DNA from 2 places in the Desulfitobacterium dehalogenans ATCC 51507 genome. Region 2 is predicted to be linked to the other one. Evidence: riboswitches for the same ligand, from Rfam matches in the RefSeq annotation. Region 2 holds a riboswitch; the other holds the start of a gene.
The links. Region 2 has a riboswitch for cyclic di-AMP ahead of DESDE_RS10095 (C40 family peptidase). Riboswitches for the same ligand answer to the same signal wherever they lie in the genome.

Region 1: it holds a riboswitch for cyclic di-AMP, as region 2 does, so the genes downstream of both, DESDE_RS12190 (C40 family peptidase) here and DESDE_RS10095 (C40 family peptidase) in region 2, are expected to answer to the same signal.

What each region holds. Positions count from the first base shown of each region.
Region 1 is NC_018017.1:2,518,984-2,526,512, reverse strand. Features, by position in the region: gene DESDE_RS12210 (AAA-type ATPase lid domain-containing protein) at 1-445, shown strand, start outside; gene DESDE_RS12205 (GNAT family N-acetyltransferase) at 472-1,080, shown strand; gene DESDE_RS12200 (HD domain-containing protein) at 1,086-1,685, shown strand; gene DESDE_RS12195 (hypothetical protein) at 1,743-1,976, shown strand; cyclic di-AMP (ydaO/yuaA leader) riboswitch at 2,929-3,065, shown strand; gene DESDE_RS12190 (C40 family peptidase) at 3,069-3,860, shown strand; gene DESDE_RS22075 (hypothetical protein) at 3,996-4,151, opposite strand; gene uvrC (excinuclease ABC subunit UvrC) at 4,141-5,916, opposite strand; gene DESDE_RS12180 (hypothetical protein) at 6,093-6,656, shown strand; gene DESDE_RS12175 (DMT family transporter) at 6,682-7,125, opposite strand; gene DESDE_RS12170 (hypothetical protein) at 7,255-7,529, shown strand, end outside.
Region 2 is NC_018017.1:2,101,995-2,109,523, forward strand. Features, by position in the region: gene DESDE_RS10090 (APC family permease) at 1-5, shown strand, start outside; gene DESDE_RS10095 (C40 family peptidase) at 248-1,678, opposite strand; cyclic di-AMP (ydaO/yuaA leader) riboswitch at 1,681-1,816, opposite strand; gene DESDE_RS10100 (nuclease-related domain-containing protein) at 2,008-2,964, shown strand; gene DESDE_RS10105 (secondary thiamine-phosphate synthase enzyme YjbQ) at 2,915-3,313, shown strand; gene DESDE_RS10110 (DMT family transporter) at 3,374-4,309, shown strand; tRNA gene DESDE_RS10115 (tRNA-Glu) at 4,500-4,575, shown strand; tRNA gene DESDE_RS10120 (tRNA-Val) at 4,582-4,657, shown strand; tRNA gene DESDE_RS10125 (tRNA-Asp) at 4,664-4,739, shown strand; tRNA gene DESDE_RS10130 (tRNA-Tyr) at 4,770-4,853, shown strand; tRNA gene DESDE_RS10135 (tRNA-Met) at 4,862-4,936, shown strand; tRNA gene DESDE_RS10140 (tRNA-Gln) at 4,979-5,053, shown strand; tRNA gene DESDE_RS10145 (tRNA-Lys) at 5,060-5,135, shown strand; tRNA gene DESDE_RS10150 (tRNA-Gly) at 5,155-5,229, shown strand; tRNA gene DESDE_RS10155 (tRNA-Arg) at 5,237-5,313, shown strand; tRNA gene DESDE_RS10160 (tRNA-Thr) at 5,338-5,413, shown strand; tRNA gene DESDE_RS10165 (tRNA-Leu) at 5,422-5,506, shown strand; tRNA gene DESDE_RS10170 (tRNA-Ser) at 5,521-5,611, shown strand; tRNA gene DESDE_RS10175 (tRNA-Asn) at 5,625-5,699, shown strand; tRNA gene DESDE_RS10180 (tRNA-Ile) at 5,701-5,777, shown strand; tRNA gene DESDE_RS10185 (tRNA-Gly) at 5,783-5,856, shown strand; tRNA gene DESDE_RS10190 (tRNA-Glu) at 6,162-6,237, shown strand; tRNA gene DESDE_RS10195 (tRNA-Val) at 6,244-6,319, shown strand; tRNA gene DESDE_RS10200 (tRNA-Asp) at 6,326-6,401, shown strand; tRNA gene DESDE_RS10205 (tRNA-Tyr) at 6,432-6,515, shown strand; tRNA gene DESDE_RS10210 (tRNA-Met) at 6,524-6,598, shown strand; tRNA gene DESDE_RS10215 (tRNA-Gln) at 6,641-6,715, shown strand; tRNA gene DESDE_RS10220 (tRNA-Lys) at 6,722-6,797, shown strand; tRNA gene DESDE_RS10225 (tRNA-Gly) at 6,817-6,891, shown strand; tRNA gene DESDE_RS10230 (tRNA-Arg) at 6,899-6,975, shown strand; tRNA gene DESDE_RS10235 (tRNA-Thr) at 7,000-7,075, shown strand; tRNA gene DESDE_RS10240 (tRNA-Leu) at 7,084-7,168, shown strand; tRNA gene DESDE_RS10245 (tRNA-Ser) at 7,183-7,273, shown strand; tRNA gene DESDE_RS10250 (tRNA-Asn) at 7,287-7,361, shown strand; tRNA gene DESDE_RS10255 (tRNA-Ile) at 7,363-7,439, shown strand; tRNA gene DESDE_RS10260 (tRNA-Gly) at 7,445-7,518, shown strand.

The DNA of each region.
Region 1 (7,529 bases), 420 kb from region 2:
TGTCAGTCAGTGGGAGATTTCTATTCCACCCCTACGTCTAAGAAAAGAGGATATACTTCCCTTAGTCCATCATTATATCAGGGTATTTAATTTGGAATTGAGAAAGTCTATTCAAGGGCTAACACCGCAGGCCGAGGAAGTTCTCTTATCCTATCGCTGGCCGGGCAATGTAGAAGAATTAAAACAAATTATCAACAGAGCCATGCATGTAGCTAACGAATCCCATATCTCTCAGCGTCATCTTAGCGACAATTTGGGGATATCTAAAGAAGATGGGTTTGGCCATGGAGTGATGCCTTTAGAGCGAATGGAGGAAATTCTTTTACGAAGTGCTTTGGAGCGCTATGGATTTACACTGGAAGGAAAGAAAAGAGCGGCAAGAGCCCTTAACATTTCCTTAGCAACACTGTACAATAAGCTTAAGCGTTATAATCTTAATCCATAACCAAAGTTCCGTAAGGAGGATATAGGGTGAAACAGACCTTTCCGACCCATAAAGGGGAGCTTATTGTTGAAGGGCCGGTTACGGCGGAGAGCTTAAGCCAACTGACTTTAGACGATGATTTGCGGGCATTCCGCCCTCCGAAGCGCCAAAAAGAGGCCTTGATAGAAATCAGTCAAATTCCTAATGGCCGAATTGTTATTGCACGGATCGGGACCGATGTCGTGGGCTACGTGACCTTTCATCCTCCGGATGCTTTTGAACGATGGGCTGAGGGCCCTCCAGAACTCTTGGAATTAGGAGCAATTGAGGTTTCCCCAAAAGTTCGGGGTCTTGGAGTGGGAAAAAAACTGCTTGAAGTAGCTTTTTTAGATCCCACCATGGAGAATCATCTCGTCATAGCCACAGAATATTATTGGCACTGGGACCTGGAAAGGACAGGACTTCGGGTTTGGGAGTACCGTGAGGTGATGGATCGTCTTATGTCAAGCGCAGGTCTGCTCATAAGGGAGACAGATGACGACGAGATATGCTCCCATCCGGCCAATATGCTTACGGCACGCTATGGAAAAAACCTTTCTCAAAAGAGTATCGAGCATTTTGAAAGAATTTTGTTCTTGAATTCTGATCGGGGGTGATTGCCTTGCTGGAGATGAATCAAGACCCTTTAAACCCGGTAATTAACGCTGTGCAGGGGATTTACGGGCGTAAAGACCAAGCCCATGATCTGGAACATGCCCTTCGGGTCAGAGAATGGGGAAAGAAGATTGGAATACAGGAGAGTGCTGATCTAGTGATTGTGGAGCTGGCAGCTATTCTTCATGATATCGGCCGCTCCGGAACTTTATCGAGAACTCATGCTGAAAGCGGATCGGCTTTGGCAGGTGGAATACTTCAAAAATGCGGTTACCCTGAAAACATTATCGAAGCCGTTAAAACAGCCGTTCTTTCCCACTCACGGGAAGGTTATGAACCGGAAACTTTGGAAGCGAAGATTCTTTATGATGCCGATAAATTGGACTTTGTAGGCCCTATAGGTATAGCAAGGCTTTTTGCGTGGGCAGGAAAAGAAGGAAAACCCTTTTTTGGGCCGGATTCCTGTGAATCCTTTTACCGTGAAAGAATTAGTCACTATCATAAGCATCTCTATACCGAGACAGCCCGGGTACTTTTCGAGCCCCTCTTTTTGTATTCCGAGAATTTTTGGTCCGAATTAGAAAAAATGAGACTTAAAAAGGACTAAGCTGGTTAAACTATGGATATATCTTCTTGGGAAAGGACGGTATATCCATTGCGTTGGTTGAAACGTATTTTAGTCATTCTCATTGTCCTTTTGGTTGCTAAAGGCTTATTTACTCCGGAACAGCCCCAAGCCTATATTTCCTCGCCACGAACCCAACTCTTATTAGAGGAAATTGAATGGCGGTCTGTTCAGATTAAACAAGCTGCACAGGATTTGCCCGGCAGTATCGAAGTGTTGCTGCGGAAGTTTTTTTCTGACGGAAAACCTGGATCTCAAGCGAAATCGGTTTAAATCCGGCAGGAAAAATATATTAAAACATCATTTTATTTAAAAATTTAACGATTAAATGATTTTGATTTTGTTAAATTGTTTTAATAAGGCAAAAGAGAGCGCAAAGCTCTCTTTTTTTGAGTTTACTCCTTCTTTTCATTCATTATCAAAGAGAATCGTGAATATGAATAGGCAAAGGTTGTTTTAAAAATTGTTCATTTCGGTGTACAATAATCGATGTAATCTTCTTTGAGCTATGGTGCGCAATTCTAGTGCGTAAAATGACAGTCGAAGGCGGGCCTAAGAATCCGCTAAGGGCATACCGATGAAGTTCCTGGTGGTGGCTTTCGACGCCCAGTCGAGGGTTGCTGCTGGGAGTTAAGGATGAGGGGGATCTGCAATGGCATGCGGGCGATACCCTCTTCCGTGGAGGCCTAAGTTCGTGGCTGTTTTCTGGTTATGGCTTAGGGTATGAACCTGCATTAGGAAGGAACTTAGTGCAGTGTAGCCTGCCTTGAGGTGGAGAAGTTGGGAGGGCTGAAGGAACTTCTGTCTATTGGCCGATGGACTTAAGTTGCCTGAAATTCTTTTCTGCAAAAGAGGCTAGACTGTCACGGAGCGTTAAGGAAAACTTCTAGAGCGAAAACTAACGAGGATTAAAGTGCGTTCTTAGTGGCGATCAAGTGCTGGAGCTGGCAACATTCTAGACTGAGGGAAAAGGGAAACCGCCTAACAGGAAACTGAAGGAGCTCAGTGGGAAAACCTACTTGACCTATGGCGCAATATTTATTCGTTGGTGTCCTAAGGCTCAAAGGGCAACACCTCTCGTAAGAGAGGTGTTTTTTGTATAGTATACTTCATGTGCACAGAAAAAAAGCTGTTGAATAGATATAAATAACATCAGTTTCCAAGATTATAGGCTTTTGCCATTATTTACGTGGAGGAATAAGGAAATTTTCGGCGAATACTACATAAGAAATGTGGGCTGAATCTAAACCATATGTTTAGAGCGGGGGACTATCTTTTGGGGTGAATCGCAGTCATGCGTAGGGCTTACACCTTGTTGCCCGAATCCGTCAACTAACCTCGTAAGCGACGAAAGGTGGAAAATTCATGGACTCTTCCTCTAAGAGGGGGTGGATTGCCAGTGTGGTGTTGTCCGGCACCTTATTGGTTAGCAGCCTCCCGGGAACCTATGTGCCGGGAAATGCTGCTGAGCTTGTTACAGGTTCAGAATCTATTCTCTTAAGGAATGCTTCATCGTTTAAGGCACAAATGGTCTCCAGTACATTACTATCCGATATCATCCAAGTAGAGAAAGAGGATATGATCCTGCAGCCTAGGCTAGCAGCGACCTTAGCTTTTTCTTCAGAGCCTATAGTAGCCGATACAGATAACCAAAAGGAATCACTGCAATTTTCAAAGGCGGAGAGTGAAGATACCGTCACGACACCTGAGGAAATGACGATAACGGCCTTAAGAGATCAGGTCTCGAAACAGGCCGCAGCGGCTCCCTCCCAGGAAATCTCTCGTGGCGGCAGTTCCAAAGCTGAGGAGATTGTCAGCAATGCCCAAAGACTTATCGGTATCCCCTATGTGTTTGGAGGAACTACTCCAAATGGTTTTGATTGTTCCGGCTTTACCCAATACGTCTTTGAGGGGTCGGAGATCGACTTGCCACGAACCTCATATTCACAATATGAAATTGGAACAGCCGTCAAGAAAGATGAGCTTCAGATTGGGGATTTGGTATTCTTCTCTACCTATGATAGCGGGGCATCTCATGTGGGAATCTACATAGGTGGTGGAAGCTTTATCCATGCCTCCAGCACCGGCATTAAGACCACAGGCTTATCGGATAGTTATTACGCCGGTCGTTACCTTGGAGCCAGGAGAGTTTTTTAATTCATGGTCTTGTTATAGGGACAAAAGGAGTATCGCATAACTGCTTTCTTTAAAGTAGTTTGCGATACTTCTTTTTACTCTAAGGACCATCTTTTCGGACCTGAACTAAATTACCAACCGATTGGTAATTTAGCTTTAATAAGGTAGCCAAGGCACCAGTCTATAACTCTTGCATTCCCCTCCCGGTTCCGCCGGTGTCCGATTATGGATATAGAGGTCGGTCTTTCCGCATTGTTTCGTCCGCTTATAATAGCATTGACGGCATAGTTCGACACGGTAATTAAGAATCATGGTTTTCCTCCTTATGAGGGTTGAAATGTTCATATACCGCGAGAGCTGCCGGGGAAGGAAGACCGGATTTTTGAAGTTCCTCCACAGTGGCTAGGCGGATAGTATCCATGGATTTAAAATATCTCAAGAGCTGTTGCCTTCTCTTGGGACCGACACCCGGTATTCCATCCAACTCGGAAAGGGTCATGCTTTTAGCCCGTTGTTGCCGATGGAAAGTAATAGCGAATCGATGGACTTCATTTTGAATCCGTTCCATCAAACGAAAACCGGCTGAACGGCGATCCAAGGAATGGATTCGGCCAGCGGAGTCGATTAAAGCCGAAGTTTGATGCTTGTCGTTTTTGACCATGCCGGCAACAGGAATCGCGGCCTTTAAGTTGCGGAGAGCATCCAGGGCTGCATTAATCTGTCCCTTGCCCCCATCCACCAGGATAAGATCAGGAAGAGGAAGGCACTCCTGCTGAAGACGGGCATAGCGGCGCTCAATCACTTGGTGCATGGATGCGGTATCATCTATATTGGGCATGGGTTGAATCTTAAATTTGCGATATTGACTGCGGTTGGGTTTGCCATCAAGAAACTGAATCATTCCGGCCACACTATGGGTGCCGGCGATATTGGAAATATCAAAGGACTCGATGGTGCGGAGGGAAGGAATGCCTAAGGCATTGCCGATTTCCTCCAAAGCTTGTGTGCATTCGGTCAAGTTTCGTATTTCGATGGAAATCTGCTCATGTAAGGTGGTTTGAGCATTTTCCATAGCCATTTGCACCAGATCTCGCTTTTGTCCTTTTTGCGGCACGATCATCGGAAAAAGCTTTGCTAATACACTAATATCCAGAGGAGGGAGGAGAATTTCTTGAGGGAGAGCAGAACTTTCTGTGTAGAACTGAGCCAGAAAGGAGACAAAAGCTTCTTCCGGTTCTTCGTAATAAGGGAAAATGAAATTGTCACGAGACAGAAGTTTTCCCTGGCGCAAATAAAAGATCTGAATACAGAGTTGATCTCGGGTATAAGCATACCCTACCACATCCCGATCCACAAAGTCGTTTAAGGTGATGTTTTGTTTCTCGCCTACTTTTTTGAGATCCTCGATAAGGTCGCGGTATTCTTTTGCCCTTTCAAATTCCAGGTTTTCCGAAGCGTCTTTCATTTTTTTCTCCAGGGACCTAAGAATTGCTCCCTGATCACCTTTAAGAAAAGTAGCCGCTTCTTTACGTATTTTGTCATAAGATTCTTTGGGGACATCCTCCTGACAGGGGCCTAAGCATTGCCCAAGATGGTAATAGAGACAAGGTTTGCCCGGAATCTGCCGGCATTTACGAAAGGGAAAGAGGCGATTGAGCAGTCGGGCAGCTTCTTTAGCCGCTGTAGCATTGGGGTAGGGGCCATAGTATTTCCCCATCCCTTTTTTTACTTGCCGTGTCACCAAAATCCGAGGATGTGCTTCATCGGTAATGGTTATAAAAGGGTATGTTTTATCATCGCGTAATAGAATATTATACTTTGGATTATGCTTTTTAATAAGGTTGCACTCTAAGAGTAAAGCTTCCACCTCAGAATCGGTAATAATCGTTTCAAAATCCGCAATCAAGCTAATCATAAGCTGGGTTTTTCCATTATGGGACCCGGTAAAGTAGGAGCGGACTCTGTTTTTGAGAATCTTCGCTTTCCCTACATATATAATTTGGCCGGATGCATCTTTCATTAGATAGACACCTGGCTTATCCGGTAATAAACTAAGTTTTTCCCGAAGTATCTCCATTTTTTGAACACCTCGGTATTATTCTAGTCGGAGATCACCGGTAATGCAAGTCTCCTTAACAGTATGGGAGCTATCTTTGAACTTTAGTAATCTATCCTGCCCTGGGACAAACATATCGGACATCGTTCATTCGTATAGTTATTAATAAGGTCATGATAAGATAAGGAGGGGTATATATGCCGAATTCTTGGGGGCGGCCTCCGCGGAATGAGCAATGGCAGGATATACAGGCTTTGGCCTTTTGGGTACTCCTTATTGGAGTAGGAGCGTTTATTCTTTTTCCCAATTTTTTTAGTGACGTTTATTCACGTCTTACCGATCCTGCAGCCCAGTTGGTAGATACAACCACTGGAACTTATGATCCCGGTTATGATGGATACACTACGGGTGATTCCTATTCCACAGACCGCTACACGGATACACCCTCCAATTACCTCTATTCCACGGGGAATGCTTACGGGTCTTATGGTTCTTCGACTACGTCACTTTATCTCGGCAATGAAGTTGCCACAGGCTATTGGGTGCTTTTTGTGGCGGATGGGGATTTTAAACAACTTTCAGTGACCAGCGAGGCGTATACTTTTCTTTTACGTTTGATCGAAAGAGATCAAACCGGAGAGGGGAAGAATACTCTGATTTTAGCCGCCAATGGTCAGATCCGGAAGTTCACCGTGACCAATGAAATTTATCAGATCGTGACCAATATGGCGGCTATTGAGACACGTGCAAAATCAGGATAAGAGCATGGAAACTCTAATTATTGGGTTAATTAAAAAGAAGTTTTGCTCCAACGGCAAAGAGCAATAACCCAAGAAATTGCCAGGGGTTCCAGGCGAGACGTTCTGCACCAAAAAGTCCTAAATGATCGATAATTAGTGCGGCCCCTACTTGACCTATGATGATAGCTGTAGTTGCATTACTTACCCCAATCTTTGGAATGCTTAAGGCGACTAAACCTACAATGACTACACTAAGAACCCCACCGAGGTAAAAGTACCAAGGAATGGATAGCCAGTTATAATCTAGTAGGGGGACTCTAGTGACCATTACGGCAATTAGCCCGATCACTGTGCCGATGATATGTACAACCAAAGTAGCGGCTAAAATGGAAGTCTTTTGGTAAAGTCCGGAATTCAAAGTGCCTTGAATAGCCATTGCAATGCCGGAAAGTGCAGCTATAACTGCCGGTAGAGATATAAATTTATTCATGAAAACCTCCAAATTTAAATTTTGATGGAAATGGTCATCTTCACCAAGTTCGACAAGAAGTAGTTCGTATTTCAAATTAAGCTCAAGGGGAAAATGAAGTTGTAAAGAAAAATGAAAAGAGGTGGCGTCGTGGAAATCGACTATAATTTGGTACAACGGGCCCAGATGCTGCTTACTCTTGATCATCCTCTTTCTCAAGTACGGGACATTTTACTTAGGGAAGGATATCCTCAAGAACAAGTGATAGAACTGATAGATGCCACTGAAGAGGTGCTCAATTATCTAATTCCTCCGGAATATGATGAAAATAAAATAGGTATTGATATTTTGCACCCCGGTGAAACTAGGTCGGGAAGAAAGCCCGGTGTCGATATCCTGATAGATAAACATACAGGTAAATTAAG
Region 2 (7,529 bases):
ATTAGAACCGCTCTCTTATAGAGAAAAAAACACCTTCCCTATGTAAAATAGGAAGGTGTTTTTTTCTCTCAAAATCGCAAACATTGCGATTGGGAATAAGACCGGCACGAAGTAAAGCTACACCTTTCATCCTTTGCCGGTGCCGCCTGAGCAACCGGAAGTGTGATTAATTAAGCCAGGGGCTTGTCTTACATGACAGCCCCTGGTGATTAAAAGATTTAATGTATATACGGTTTTGTTATACAGTTTAGTATCGGCGTGCCCCAAGATAGCGGGGGCCATAAAAGCTATCGCTTACTCCTGAAACCTTAACCCCACTGCCGGGATTGGAAGCATGAACAAACTTACCGTCACCGACGTAGATGCCTACATGAGATGCTCCGGCAGCATAGGTGCTGAAGAAGACTAAATCTCCCGCTTGTAGATTATCCTTACTCACGGCTGAACCTGAATTGAATTGATCGTAGGAAGTTCGCGGAAGGGAAATTCCCGAACCTGAATAGATGTACTTGGTAAAGCCGGAGCAGTCAAAACCACTGGTGGAAGTGCCTCCGAAAACATACTTGGTTCCTTGAAAACCGAGAGCGCGATCGACGATAGAAGAACCATCGGCGCTACCCCGCGAGGCGGTATAGGCTACATTGACGGTTTGTTTGTTAGGGCCTTTAGAGACGACTTCATCAACGGGTTTCTCAACAATCTTCTCATCAAGAACTTTTTTGGCTACCTCTACACCATTTCTTTGCTCGTAAGAATAGGTTACGATTTTTGAACCGTTGCTGCCTTTTGTAATAACTTTAGTTTGGCCTGGATTGAGTTTATAATCGGTTTTGGTGACTACATCATAGGGAATGATTTCCTGACCGGAATATGTACCCTGGCTCACGACTGTCAGATAAGGTTCAACAGTAACAAGTTTAATCACTTCTCCCGGCTTGATCATGGTGTCTTCAGTTGCCCCGGGATTCCCGGCAAGAACTTCGGCGGTCAGCATATTGTTTTTGCGGGCAATCAACCACCAGGAGTCGTTTTCCTCTACAGTATACTCTTTTGTGGTGACCTGACCTTCGATGAGCTTTTCATAGGCTAACTCAAGAGAAGCCATTTGCTCGGGTTGGATAGAAACTTTTTCAATAGTTACTTCTTCTAAAAAGCTGACGGAAGTAATTTGGTTCTCATTGCTGGATTTGGAATAGTACTCTTCGTATTCTTTAAGCAATGTGTCTGCTTCTTCTTTACTGGGTAAATAGGCTATGGGTGTTTCATTAACATGAATTTTGTAGCCTTCCAGATAATAGCTCAAAGAGTTGGCTAAATTTTCTTCCTTGATCTCTGAGGCTTTATAGGCGGTATTTTTGATTCTGACATGTTCATAGTTGATCTGGTCCCGTGTCTTGGCAACGACACCATAGGGTTCCCCTTTTTCCTGGAGGAATGTATCCACAAGGGTTTGTCCGCTATGGGAATCTGCCACATAGCCCACTTGCTGGCCGTTGATCGTCACAGCAGCTGCGGTGGTCGTGGTTAGAAAATAGAATCCTAATCCACCGGTCAGGACAAGGGTTACAGTTAAAGAACCAAGAACACGAGGTGATTTCCAAGAAACGTTTTTTGCTATTCTTTGAACTTGATCGGATGCAGAGGCCTTGAATTGAGACAAGCTTTCCTTAAAATGCATGCTCAGACACCTTTCTTAGCCTACGGGGTTAGTTGACGGATTCGGGCGAAAGTGTAAGCCCTACGCACAGGTTGTGCGATTCACCCCAGAAATGTAGTCCCCCGTTCCAGGATACCCTAGATTAGGCTTTAATTATACAATGCACATATTTTATTCTGATTCGACATCAAGTTCTAAAGTTCCTTCATTAATACTTTATGAAATACGTGGAAATTCCATGACAAATCTTGGATGAAAGGGTTTAGCTGTTAGTTATTCATTCTGGAATATGGTAAAATAGTGGCATGCTCTAAGCCGATAGCAGAGGACTAATGACTAGGGGGATAGCCTTGTTCTTTTGGAAACGGGAAAAAGAAGTGAAAAAAATTACTCCTGAACTGAAAACTGCTCGGGAGACCTGGCAAGGGAAAAAGTATAAGACCAATTATTACTCTTATAACTCGGTAAGGAGAAGAGACTCCTTACGGAGCAAGAAACAACGTAAACATGAGATCGGGGAATACAAGCTTGAAGTGGAGCTTACTCATTTGCCAAGATGCTTTCGTCGTCTGAGCAATCTCCTGTTAAAAACAAAGGGTGGCTTTCAGCAGATTGATCACCTTCTGATATCTCCTTATGGAATCTTTCTCTTGGAGGTCAATAATTTGTCGGGGCTGATTGTAGGGGAAGAAGAGGACCCCAAGTGGTATCAGTCGATTACCTGGAGGGTGAAACCTTTCCCTAATCCTATTCTGGAGAATCAGGTCCGAATTAAAGTGCTGCAAGAGTTGGCGGGGCTTGATGAAACAATCCCGGTCTTTTCTTATGTGACCTTTAACCGGCGTTGTAACCTGAAGGTTTTTTCAAGTGTGGTCTTTTATGATATTGATCTTCTGGCCTCAATCATTAAACTGACCCAGAATCAGCCTGTCGTACTCTGTGATGAGGAAATTCTGCAGATTATAGAGAGGATTGAAAAAATCAATGTGACGGAGCTGGGGATTCGCAATGAGTATGCTGCACGCCAGCGTAGAGAAAGAATGCAGCATAGACCGAAGTATGGGGATATTCGTTGCAGTATTTGCCAAAAGGCTGTAAACGAACGAATGGCCCGATATTGTCTGAATCGTCCTGAGAAATTTGCTTGGAAAATCTATTGCGAAAAACACCAAAGGGAAATGACCAGGGTAGTAAGACGGGAATACACTCAACGTGAAGAATATGAGGAGATCGGAAATGGTAAGGGGAGAGAAAGACATGATACATACGTTAAGACTGGAGACCCAAAAAAGGAATCAATGGATTGATATTACTTTTTTAATAGAAGGATTTTTGCAGAACTCCCAGATTAAGGATGGCGCAGCGATTATCTATTGTCCTCATACTACGGCGGGAATCACGATTAATGAGAATGCGGATCCCGATGTTTCCCGGGATATGCTGAGGCGCCTGGATGAGATCTGCCCTTGGGATATAGCCCAGGATAAGCACGGGGAAGGGAATTCGGCAGCCCATTTGAAAGCCAGCCTGATGGGAAGCTCTCAGACTGTCATAATCAAAGAGGGAAGATTGCTTTTAGGCCGTTGGCAAGGGGTTTATTTTTGTGAATTCGATGGACCTCGCTCCAGAGAGTGTTTTGTAAAGATATTGGCTTAAAAAATAATTGTAGGGCAAAGGCAAGTACCCATTTTGGAAGTAAGTACTTGAAAGGGAAACATGAGTGAACTTATAGTTGAAAAGCACGAAGAAAAGACTCAAAATATCAGGACAAAAGCCGTCAGAGGGACGATATTTACCCTTATTGGCGGGATCAGTTGGGGATTTTCCGGTGCCTGCGGACAATACCTTTTTTCCGTGAAGGGGATCGACCCTCATTGGGTTACAGTGGTACGGATGTTTATAGCGGGGCTGATTTTATTTTCTTTGGTTTTATTTAAACATAGAAAGCAAATGATAGGTTTGTTCAGCAATACAAAGGATCGCTGGACACTTATCGCCTTTAGCTTATTTGGGCTTATCTCTTGTCAATACACCTATTTATTGGCCATATCGTATACCAATGCGGGAACAGCGACTGTGCTGCAGTATTTAGGGCCGTTATTAATTATGATTTTCGTTTGCGGAATAGATAGGCGCTTACCGACGAAGACAGAAGGCATTGCTATTGTTTTAGCTGTAACCGGTACCTTTTTATTGGCTACCCATGGGAATCTCAGCAACCTTGTCATATCTACCCAAGGGCTTTTCTGGGGACTGATGTCCGCTTTAGGATTGATGCTTTATACGATCATTCCGGGGAGGATTATTGGCAGATGGGGGAGCATCGTCGTTACAGGCTGTGGAATGTTAATCGGTGGGACAATCCTGCTTATATTTATTCGACCTTGGCAGATTCCCGTTTCCCTGGATTGGCAGGTGTTCTGGGGGATGTTGGCTATTATCGTGATCGGGACGGTTGTGTCTTTTACTTTGTATTTACAGGGGGTCAGTGATATTGGGCCTGTAAAGGCTAGTATGATCGCCAGTGTAGAACCTGTGTCAGCTGCTTTGTTCTCCGCTTTTTGGTTGAACACGGCTTTTGTCTGGCTCGATATTATAGGGTTTGCCTTAATTATTACCACAGTGATTCTTTTGACAAGGAAGGGAAGCTGAGAATAGATTGGATTAATGGACTTGTATTTTTTCTGTTAAAGAGCGGTACAATTAACTAAAAACAGGAATATATAGCCAGATATTGTTTCGAATTAACCGAATGTTTTCCCTAAAATATGTTAATTCTACTTAATAGAAAAAAGTATTTGACAAGTAAAGCTAGTCCATGTATTATAGTTATTGCGCTAGCGGCCCATTGGTCAAGCGGCCTAAGACACCGCCCTTTCACGGCGGTAACACGGGTTCGAATCCCGTATGGGTCACCAAAATTCGGGCGATTAGCTCAGCTGGGAGAGCGCCTGCCTTACAAGCAGGATGTCGGCAGTTCGATCCTGTCATCGCCCACCAAAATCCGGCCCCGTGGTGTAGTGGTTAACATGCCTGCCTGTCACGCAGGAGATCGTCGGTTCAAGTCCGATCGGGGTCGCCATTTTAATTTTATAAGCGGGAAACACAATGTGGGTAGATGGCCGAGTGGTTAAAGGCGGCAGACTGTAAATCTGTTCCGAAAGGTACGGTGGTTCGAATCCATCTCTACCCACCACTAAACATCGCGGAGTGGAGCAGCGGTAGCTCGTCGGGCTCATAACCCGAAGGTCGTCGGTTCAAATCCGGCCTCCGCAACCAAGGTTTTAAGTCAACAGCAGTTGATTTAAAAATAGATAGGATAGGGATGTCGCCAAGCGGTAAGGCACCAGACTTTGACTCTGGCATTCGTAGGTTCGAATCCTGCCATCCCTGCCATTTTATGAGCCATTAGCTCAGTCGGTAGAGCACCTGACTTTTAATCAGGGTGTCCCGCGTTCGAGTCGCGGATGGCTCACCATTTTATCATTCAACGACATGCGGGTGTAACTCAGTGGTAGAGTGTCACCTTGCCAAGGTGAAAGTCGCGAGTTCGAATCTCGTCACCCGCTCCAAAGACATGCGCTCGTAGCTCAGCTGGATAGAGCGTCTGACTACGAATCAGAAGGCCAGGGGTTCGAATCCCTTCGAGCGCACCATTTCAATTTTAGATAATCCTCAATGCCGTTATAGCTCAGTTGGTAGAGCGCATCCTTGGTAAGGATGAGGTCACCGGTTCAAATCCGGTTAACGGCTCCACAAACAATGCGGGAGTGGCGGAACTGGCAGACGCGCACGTTTGAGGGGCGTGTGGGTAACACCGTATGGGTTCAAGTCCCATCTTCCGCACCAAAAAGTAGTCTTTCGGAGAAGTACTCAAGTGGCTGAAGAGGACGGTTTGCTAAACCGTTAGAGTGGGTAACTGCTGCGAGGGTTCGAATCCCTCCTTCTCCGCCAGTCATAACACTATTCCTCGATAGCTCAATGGTGGAGCAACCGGCTGTTAACCGGTAGGTTGCAGGTTCGAGTCCTGCTCGGGGAGCCATGGCAGGGTAGCCAAGTGGTCTAAGGCAAGTGGTTCATACCCGCTCATTCGAGAGTTCAAATCTCTCCCCTGCTACCACACCTGCGGGTGTAGCTCAATGGTAGAGCGCTAGCCTTCCAAGCTAGTTACGTGAGTTCGATTCTCATCACCCGCTCCATAGGCAAGATTTAACCGTACTGATGTCAGTACGGTTTTTTTCACGATCAGACTTTCATGCTGAAAAGCAAGCATTTCCTCGGTAGAAAATGCTACTTAATTAAAAACTTAAGGTGCTGTTAAAATAAATTAAATAATTGTAGGTGAATTTTAGATAATAAGCAGACCAAAATAGTCAGTTAAGAGTGTATAGAATGGCGTATAAAAGCAGTATATATGGGTGATATAAGATTAAACTACTTTTTTAAATAAACGTGTTGACATTTATGCTCGATTCGGATATACTAACAAATGTTCCGCTAAAACGGCCCATTGGTCAAGCGGCCTAAGACACCGCCCTTTCACGGCGGTAACACGGGTTCGAATCCCGTATGGGTCACCAAAATTCGGGCGATTAGCTCAGCTGGGAGAGCGCCTGCCTTACAAGCAGGATGTCGGCAGTTCGATCCTGTCATCGCCCACCAAAATCCGGCCCCGTGGTGTAGTGGTTAACATGCCTGCCTGTCACGCAGGAGATCGTCGGTTCAAGTCCGATCGGGGTCGCCATTTTAATTTTATAAGCGGGAAACACAATGTGGGTAGATGGCCGAGTGGTTAAAGGCGGCAGACTGTAAATCTGTTCCGAAAGGTACGGTGGTTCGAATCCATCTCTACCCACCACTAAACATCGCGGAGTGGAGCAGCGGTAGCTCGTCGGGCTCATAACCCGAAGGTCGTCGGTTCAAATCCGGCCTCCGCAACCAAGGTTTTAAGTCAACAGCAGTTGATTTAAAAATAGATAGGATAGGGATGTCGCCAAGCGGTAAGGCACCAGACTTTGACTCTGGCATTCGTAGGTTCGAATCCTGCCATCCCTGCCATTTTATGAGCCATTAGCTCAGTCGGTAGAGCACCTGACTTTTAATCAGGGTGTCCCGCGTTCGAGTCGCGGATGGCTCACCATTTTATCATTCAACGACATGCGGGTGTAACTCAGTGGTAGAGTGTCACCTTGCCAAGGTGAAAGTCGCGAGTTCGAATCTCGTCACCCGCTCCAAAGACATGCGCTCGTAGCTCAGCTGGATAGAGCGTCTGACTACGAATCAGAAGGCCAGGGGTTCGAATCCCTTCGAGCGCACCATTTCAATTTTAGATAATCCTCAATGCCGTTATAGCTCAGTTGGTAGAGCGCATCCTTGGTAAGGATGAGGTCACCGGTTCAAATCCGGTTAACGGCTCCACAAACAATGCGGGAGTGGCGGAACTGGCAGACGCGCACGTTTGAGGGGCGTGTGGGTAACACCGTATGGGTTCAAGTCCCATCTTCCGCACCAAAAAGTAGTCTTTCGGAGAAGTACTCAAGTGGCTGAAGAGGACGGTTTGCTAAACCGTTAGAGTGGGTAACTGCTGCGAGGGTTCGAATCCCTCCTTCTCCGCCAGTCATAACACTATTCCTCGATAGCTCAATGGTGGAGCAACCGGCTGTTAACCGGTAGGTTGCAGGTTCGAGTCCTGCTCGGGGAGCCATGGCAGGGTAGCCAAGTGGTCTAAGGCAAGTGGTTCATACCCGCTCATTCGAGAGTTCAAATCTCTCCCCTGCTACCACACCTGCGGGTGTAGCTCAATGGTAGAGCGCTAGCCTTCCAAGCTAGTTACGTGAGTTCGATTCTCATCACCCGCTCCATAGGCAAGATT